One region of the Streptomyces sp. NPDC001617 genome, then DNA from elsewhere that is predicted to be linked to it. Evidence: riboswitches for the same ligand, from Rfam matches in the RefSeq annotation. Region 1 holds a riboswitch; the other holds the start of a gene.
What was found. Region 1 has a riboswitch for S-adenosylmethionine ahead of ACWC09_RS41730 (aminotransferase class V-fold PLP-dependent enzyme). Riboswitches for the same ligand answer to the same signal wherever they lie in the genome.

Region 1 (4,206 bases):
TCCTGGACCGTCCGCGCAACGCGCCGACGCGTACCGCCTTCGGTGCCGCGTGGATCTCCTGGTACTTCGTGATGATGATCGGTGGCGGCAACGACCTGTGGGCCACCCACTTCCACCTGTCGATCAACTCGATCACCTGGTTCGTCCGGATCGCGTTCTTCCTCGTGCCGGTGCTCGTGTTCGTCGCCACCAAGCGGATCTGCCTCGGCCTGCAGCGCCGGGACAGGGACAAGGTGCTGCACGGCCGCGAGTCGGGCATCATCAAGCGCCTGCCGCACGGTGAGTTCATCGAGGTCCACGAGCCGCTCAGCCAGGAGGCCCTGCACACCCTCACGGCGCACGAGCAGTACAAGCCGGCCGAGATCGGCCCGACGGTCGACGAGAACGGCGTCGAGCGCAAGGTCAAGGGCTCCCAGAAGCTGCGCGCCAAGCTCAGCGAGGCGTACTACGGCGAGGAGTCCCAGATCCCGAAGCCGACCGTCGAGGAGTACAAGGAGATCACGAGCGGCCACGGCCACCACTGATCGCTGCTGATCGCTGCGCTCGCCACGGCGCGGCAGAAGGGCCCCGTCCGGTGTTCGGACGGGGCCCTTCTCCATGCTCTGAGCTGGATAGGGTGGGGATGCGCACAACGGATGCGCACTCTCTTCTACGACACCCAGGAGCGGCCGTATGAGCGCTGTGACCCCCGCTGGAGGCGACACCGCGGCGGGCCGTTCCTGGCCCAAGCTGCTGAACGGCCTGCTGGACGGCCACGACCTCACCGCCGACGACACCGCCTGGGCGATGGACCTGATCATGCGCGGCGAGGCGACCGACGCGCAGATCGCCGGCTTCGCGGTGGCCCTGCGGGCCAAGGGCGAGACGGTCGAGGAGATCACCGGCCTCGTCCGGACGATGTACGAGCACGCGAACGTCATCGAGGTGCCGGGCCGCACCGTCGACATCGTCGGTACGGGCGGCGACGGCGCGAAGACGGTGAACATCTCCACGATGTCGGCGATCGTCATCGCCGGCACGGGCGCGAAGGTCGTCAAGCACGGTAACCGGGCCGCGTCCTCGGCGTCCGGCGCCTCGGACGTCCTGGAGAAGCTGGGCGTCAACCTGGCACTGACGCCGAAGCGGGTGGCCGAGGTCGCCGAAGAGGCCGGCATCACCTTCTGCTTCGCCATCAAGTTCCACCCGGCGCTGCGTCATGTGGCCGCCGCACGCGGCCAGTTGGGCATCCGGACGACCTTCAACGCCCTCGGCCCGCTGACCAACCCGGCGAAGGTCAAGGCCCAGGCGGTGGGCGTCGCCGACCCGCGGCTGGCGCCCCTCATCGCCGGCGTCCTCGCCGAGCGCGGCAACTCCTCCCTCGTCTTCCGCGGCGACGACGGCTTCGACGAGCTGACGACCACTTCCACGTCCCGGGTCTGGATCGTCCGCGACGGCAAGGTCACCGAGGAGAGCTTCGACCCGAGGGACGTGGGTATCGAGCTGGTCCCGGTCGAGGCCCTGCGGGGTGCCGACCCGTCGTACAACGCGGAGGTCGCCCGGCGGCTGCTGGACGGTGAGCGTGGCCCGGTCCGGGACGCCGTGCTCCTGAACGCGGCGGCGGCTCTGGTGGCCCTCGACCCGGGCCCCGGGACACTTGCCGAGCAGCTCCGTGCCGGCATGGCCAAGGCGGAGGAGTCGATCGACTCCGGCTCGGCCAAGCGGGCGCTGGAGCGCTGGGTGGCGGCCAGCAACGCGTGACCCCATGGGGTGCGGTCCCGTGATGCGGACACGAGTTGCGGGACCGCGATCACTTCACGTACGTTCCTGTATCAGGTCATGAGTGACAGTCATGAGGCCCCGGCCGACTGTCCGGCAACCCTCCGTCCGTGGCGGGGTGCCCCGGGTGAAGACCAGGCCGTAGGCAGTGAGGTCTACGGCAAGCGCGGGCCCCTCTCGAAACCAGGGGTCCTGGTCGTTCGAGGGAGTCTTCCGTGAGCAAGCGAATGCGATAGGGCGCCGAGCCCCGCCTCCGCACACCCATCTCACCTTTCTTCTCACGGGAGTTCCCCATGTCTGTCTTCACCGCTGCCGCCCCCCAGACCATTTGCGCCCCGCTGCCCGTTCTGGGCCGAGATGTCACCGTCCCGCTCGTCACGGGCGGCGAAGTCACCTACGCGGCCCTCGACTACGCGGCCAGCGCCCCCGCCCTGCAGCGCGTCTGGGACGACGTGGCCGCGTACGCGCCGTACTACGGAAGTGTCCACCGCGGTGCCGGCTACCTCTCCCAGCTCTCCACCGACCTGTTCGAGAACGCCCGCCGGACGGTCACCGAGTTCCTCGACTGCCGTGCAGACGACCAGCTGATCTTCACCCGGTCGACCACCGACTCGCTCAACCTCCTCGCCGCCGCGCTCCCCGCCGACTGCCAGGTCTTCGTCTTCGAGACCGAGCACCACGCCTCGCTGCTGCCCTGGAAGGACGCGCGGGTCACCTACCTCAACGCCCCGCGCACCCCGCGGCAGGCCGTCCAGACGCTGGAGCGCGCCCTCGCCGACCGTGACCCCCACGGGCCGGCCCTGGTCTGCGTCACCGGCGCCTCGAACGTCACCGGCGAGCTGTGGCCGGTCCGTGAGCTGGCCGCCGCCGCCCACGCGCACGGCGCCCGGATCGTCCTGGACGCAGCCCAGCTGGCCCCGCACCACCCCGTGTCCGTCCGTGACCTGGACGTCGACTGGGTCGCCTTCTCCGGCCACAAGCTGTACGCCCCCTTCGGCTCCGGCGTCCTGGCCGGACGGGCCGACTGGCTGCGGGCGGCCGACCCGTACCTCGCGGGCGGCGGCGCCAGCCGCAAGGTCACCCGGCGCGAGGACGGGGGAGTGGACGTGGAGTGGCACGAGAGCGCGGCGCGGCACGAGGCCGGCTCCCCGAACGTGATCGGCGCCTACTCCATCGCCTCGGCCTGCAAGGCGCTGACGGAGGCGGGCTTCGACACGCTCGTCGCCCGCGAGCAGCACCTGATCGAGAAGGTGCGGGCGGGCCTGGCCGAGGTCCCGGAGGTCCGGATCCTCTCCCTCTTCGGCGACGACGCCCCCCGCGTCGGCGTGATCTCCTTCGTCGTCGAGGGCTGGAACAGCTCCCACTTCGCCGCCGCCCTCTCCGCCGAGTACGGCATCGGCGTCCGCGACGGCCTCTTCTGCGCCCACCCGCTGGTCAGGACCCTGCTGGGCTCCGACCCGCAGACCCAGGGCGAGTGCGGTGCCCCCGAGGCGGCGCCCGGCGAGAAGTCCCTCAACGCCATCCGCGTGAGCTTCGGCGCCGGCACCCCCGACGAGCACGTGGAGCGGTTCGTGAACGCCGTCGGGGAACTGGTGACGGATGGCGCGAAGTGGCGGTACCGGACCGAGGACGGCCGCTGCGTCCCGGCGGTCTGACCCGCCGTACGCCTTCTGACGTATACGCTCCCCCTCGGCAGCCGGACGCTGGACAGGGGGAGCACGGGTGGAGGCGCTGCGCGCGAACGATCCGCGACGGATCGGGCCGTACGAGGTGCTGGGCAGGCTCGGCGCGGGTGGCATGGGCGAGGTGTACCTGGCCGAGGCGCGGGGCGGCCCGCGGCTGGCCGTGAAGGTGGTGCGGGCCGAGCACGCGGAGGACCGCACCTTCCGGGCCCGGTTCCGGCAGGAGGTGCGGGCCGCGCAGAGCATCGGCGGGGCGGGCACCTACACCGCCCGGGTCGTCGACGCCGACACCGAGGCCGAACGGCCGTGGATGGCGACGGAGTTCGTGGACGGGCCGAACCTGCGGGACGCCGTCCTCGACCACGGCGCGCTGCCCGAGCCGGCGGTACGGCTGCTCGCCGGCGCCCTCGGTGAGGCGCTCGCCGCGATCCACGCCAAGGGCATGGTCCACCGGGACCTGAAGCCCTCCAACATCCTGCTGGCGCCGGACGGCCCACGGGTCATCGACTTCGGGATCGTACGGGCCCTGGAGGCGACCGCGCTGACCAACACCGGGGCGGTCGTCGGCTCGGTCGGCTATGTCTCGCCCGAGCAGATCCGCAACGGCGCCGAGGTCGGCCCGCCCAGCGACGTCTTCTCCCTCGGCGCGGTCCTCGCCTACGCCGCCGCGGGCCGCGAACCCTTCGGCGAGGGCCAGGACTCGGTGATCCTGCTCCGCATCCTGACCCGCGACTTCGACCTGTCGGGAGTGCCGGAGAGCCTGCGCGGG
Region 2 (4,206 bases), on a different contig from region 1:
CGAGTGCAAGCGGCTCTCGGGGATCGGCCAGGTCTCCCACGGACCCCCGGGCATGCCGGAGGGCCCGTACCCATGACTCCCCATGGGGTACGAGCCCTCCGAAGAAGAACGAAGAACGACGCTGCTGTTACTCCGGCGCGTGCTTCAGCCGGTCGCCAGGCGAACCATGTCCGCCTGCGGCCCCTTCTGACCCTGCGAGATCTCGAAATCGACCCGCTGGCCCTCTTCCAGGGTGCGGTACCCGTCCATCTGGATGGCGCTGTAGTGGACGAAAACATCCGCACCACCGTCGACCGCGATGAAGCCGTACCCCTTCTCCGCGTTGAACCACTTGACGGTGCCCTGAGCCATGCCTAACTCCCCTATTACTGGCCCTTGCACAGACCCGCACTTCGCGGATCCGGGTCAGACCTCACCCCCCACGGTTTGGGGGCGTGCGCCGGAACGCGTCGACCGCGGCTGAATGTATCTGCCCAACTGCCGTCTGCAACAGGTCAATCGGACGAGAATTCTGGACGGAAGGGGTCCGGAATGTAGTAAGAATTCGCCCGAATTCAGGGCAAGTCGGACCGCATAAAAGGCGCATAAGCCACAAAAGACGTGCACACTTTGGCTACTTCTCATCGCATCCGGAGCCGGTACCCATATGCGTCCGGCATACGAAAAGCAGCTGCTTCCCCAACTGTACCGTGCTCAACCATACAGAATTGCCCCCTCCGGTTCTCTCACGGAGGGGGCAATTCGATGAACTCTTGGTGACCGGCGTTACCGACGGTAATAATCGGGGCGGCCGGTATGCGCGGTCAGCCTCCGGCGACGGCCGGGATGATCGACACGCCCGCACCGTCCGGGGTGGCCGTCTCCAGCCCCTGCTCGAACCGCACATCGTCGTCGTTGACGTACACGTTGACGAACCGACGCAGCTTGCCCTGGTCGTCGAGAACGCGCGCGGCGATCCCGGTGTGGTTCTTCTCCAGGTCGGCGATGACCTCGGCGAGGGTCCCGCCCTCGGCGGTCACCTCGGCCTGGCCGCCGGTGTAGGTGCGCAGGATGGTGGGGATGCGGACGGAGACGCTCATGATGCGAGGCCAGCCTCTCGGAAGGAGTCGAGGTTCGGACGGATGGTCGCGGTCAGGCCGGTGTCCGAGGCCACCGCGTCCAGGGTCTTGAGGCCGTCGCCGGTGTTCAGCACGACCGTGGTCAGGGTCGGGTCGAGGAGACCGTTCTCGATCAGCTTCTTCGTGACACCCACCGTCACGCCACCCGCCGTCTCGGCGAAGATGCCCTCGGTCCGGGCCAGCAGCTTGATCGCGTCGACGACCTGCTCGTCGTTGACGTCCTCCACCGCGCCGCCCGTACGGCGCGCGATGTCCAGGACGTAAGGGCCGTCCGCCGGGTTGCCGATCGCCAGCGACTTGGCGATGGTGTTCGGCTTCTGCGGGCGGACCACGTCGTGTCCGGCCTTGTACGCGACCGACACCGGCGAGCAGCCCTCCGCCTGCGCGCCGAAGATCTTGTACGGCTTGTCCTCGACGAGCCCGAGCTTGATCAGCTCCTGCAGCCCCTTGTCGATCTTCGTGAGCTGCGAACCGGAGGCGATCGGCACGACCAGCTGGTCGGGGAGCCGCCAGCCGAGCTGCTCGCAGATCTCGTACGCCAGGGTCTTGGAGCCCTCCGCGTAGTACGGCCGCAGGTTGACGTTGACGAAGCCCCAGCCCTCGCCGGCCGGGTCGCCGATCAGCTCGGAGCAGAAGCGGTTCACGTCGTCGTAGTTGCCCTCGATACCGACGAGCTCGCCGCCGTAGACCGCGGCCATGACGACCTTGCCCTGCTCCAGGTCGTGCGGGATGAACACGCAGGAGCGGAAGCCGGCGCGGGCGGCGGCGGCGCCCACGGCACCGGCGAGGTTGCCGGTGGAGGAGCAGGAGAGGGTGGTGAAGCCGAAGGCGCGGGCGGCCTCGATGGCCTGGGCGACGACGCGGTCCTTGAAGGAGTGCGTCGGGTTGCCGGAGTCGTCCTTCACGAAGAGCTTGCCGGCGTCGACACCCAGCTCGCGCGCGAGGTTGTCGGCCTTGACGAGCTTGGTCCATCCGGGGTTGATGTTGGGCTTGTCCGCCACGTCCGCCGGGACGGGCAGGAGCGGCGCGTAGCGCCAGATGTTCGCGGGTCCCGCTTCGATCCGCTTGCGGAGCTCCTCGGTGTCGTAGGCCGAGAAGTCGTACGCGATCTCGAGCGGGCCGAAACACTCCTCGCAGGCGAAGACCGGACCGAGCGGTACCCGGTGACCGCACTCGCGGCAGGAGAGCGCCGCGGCGGGACCGAGGTCGACCGTCGTCGTGGAGTCCGTGGTGCTTGCAACAGTCTGCGCAGCCATGTGAGGCGAGGCCCTTTCTCCTCATCTTCCTCACGACGCATCTCGCCGTGAGACGGATTTGGCACCTTCCCTAGCCGGGGAGCCTCGCGGAAATGATCAACACTGATCTACGAGAGCCGGCTGGAGGGTTGCCGGGGCTTCATCGGGCCGTATCCCTCTGCCCCTCTGGATGAGCGGTATTCGGTTGTCCCTCCGACGACCTCGGACATGCGATGGTCATCGTCGTTGTTCAAGACTGTAACCGAAGGCCAGGACAGTTGAGATAGTCGTCCGAACCGCGAGACAAAAGTGAGGAGCCGCCTACGTGCTGGAAGAAGTCGAGCGCTGGCTGAGCACCCGCTCCTGGTCTGTCACCGATCGCCCGCTCCACCAGATCCTGGCCGCGAAGCAACGCACCGGTCAGTCGGTCTCCGTCGTCCTGCCCGCACTCAACGAGGAGGAGACGGTCGGCGACATCGTCGCCGTCATCCGCCATGACCTGATGCAGCAGGTCCCGCTCGTCGACGAGATCGTCGTCGTCGACTCCGGGTCCACCGACCGCACGTCCGAGGTCGCCGCGGCGGCCGGCGCGCGGGTCGTCCACCGCGACGACATCCTGCCCCGCCTCCCGGCGGTCCCCGGCAAGGGCGAGGTCCTGTGGCGCTCCATGCTCGTCACGACCGGGGACATCGTCTGCTTCATCGACGCGGACCTGAAGGAGTTCTCCTCCGACTTCGTCTCCGGGATCGTCGGTCCGCTGCTCACCGACCCCGGGATCGATCTGGTCAAGGGCATGTACGACCGTCCCCTGGGCACTGAGTTGGACTCGCTCGCCTCCGGCAAGACGCGCGGCCAGGGCGGCCGGGTCACCGAGCTGATGGCCCGCCCGCTCCTCAACATGCACTGGCCGCAGCTGGCCGGTTTCGTGCAGCCGCTCGGCGGCGAGTACGCGGCCCGCCGCAGCCTGCTGGAACAGCTCCCCTTCCCGGTGGGGTACGGCGTCGAGCTGGGCATGCTCGTCGACGCGCTGCATCTCGTCGGCCTCGACGCGCTCGCCCAGGTCGATGTCGGTGTGCGCAAGCACCGGCACCAGGACGGGCAGGCGCTGGGCCGGATGTCGGCGGCGATCTACCGCACGGCGCAGCTGCGGCTGGCGCGCGGGCATCTCATCCGTCCCTCGCTCACCCAGTTCGAACGGGGCGATGACGGTTTCGAGCCGCGTACCTACTCCGTGGACACGGAGGAGCGGCCGCCGATGGCGGAGATCGCGGAGTACGCCTCGCGGAAGGTCGCCTGACGGTGCGCGTCACGTGCTGTATACGGTGCACCCGCAGAGCGCAACCAAACGTTTGAGCGTTTCCGGGCCGGGCTAAGTTGAGGCGTATGGCTTCCACGCACGGTGCTGCCCATCAGGTGCTGGTCGCGTCCAACCGCGGCCCGGTCTCGTACGCCCTCCAGCAGGACGGCTCGCTGACCGCCAAGCGCGGCGGCGGCGGGCTGGTCTCCGGTCTGTCCGCGATCGGGCCGGAGGCGGGCGCCCTGTGGGTGTGCTCGGCCCTGAGCGACGGCGACCGCGAGGCCGTGCGGCGCGGGGTCGGCGAGGAGGGCGTGCGGATGCTCGCCATCCCGGCCGACGTGCACGCGGACGCGTACAACGGCATCGCGAACTCGGTCCTCTGGTTCGTCCACCACATGCTGTACCAGACGCCGCTGGAGCCGGTCTTCGACGCGGAGTTCCGCCGGCAGTGGGAGTCGTACGAGACCTACAACCGGGCCTTTGCGGAGGCGCTGGCGGAGGAGGCGGGCGACGGCGCGGCGGTCCTGGTCCAGGACTACCACCTGTGCCTCGTCCC

Region 2: it holds a riboswitch for S-adenosylmethionine, as region 1 does, so the genes downstream of both, thrC (threonine synthase) here and ACWC09_RS41730 (aminotransferase class V-fold PLP-dependent enzyme) in region 1, are expected to answer to the same signal.

What each region holds. Positions count from the first base shown of each region.
Region 1 is NZ_JBSFHA010000085.1:8,894-13,099, forward strand. Features, by position in the region: gene qcrB (cytochrome bc1 complex cytochrome b subunit) at 1-524, shown strand, start outside; gene trpD (anthranilate phosphoribosyltransferase) at 673-1,737, shown strand; SAM riboswitch class IV at 1,812-1,928, shown strand; gene ACWC09_RS41730 (aminotransferase class V-fold PLP-dependent enzyme) at 2,049-3,410, shown strand; gene ACWC09_RS41735 (protein kinase domain-containing protein) at 3,478-4,206, shown strand, end outside.
Region 2 is NZ_JBSFHA010000031.1:53,644-57,849, reverse strand. Features, by position in the region: gene ACWC09_RS23745 (cold-shock protein) at 145-351, opposite strand; gene ACWC09_RS23740 (MoaD/ThiS family protein) at 804-1,079, opposite strand; gene thrC (threonine synthase) at 1,076-2,374, opposite strand; SAM riboswitch class I at 2,393-2,550, opposite strand; gene ACWC09_RS23730 (glucosyl-3-phosphoglycerate synthase) at 2,679-3,650, shown strand; gene ACWC09_RS23725 (alpha,alpha-trehalose-phosphate synthase (UDP-forming)) at 3,737-4,206, shown strand, end outside.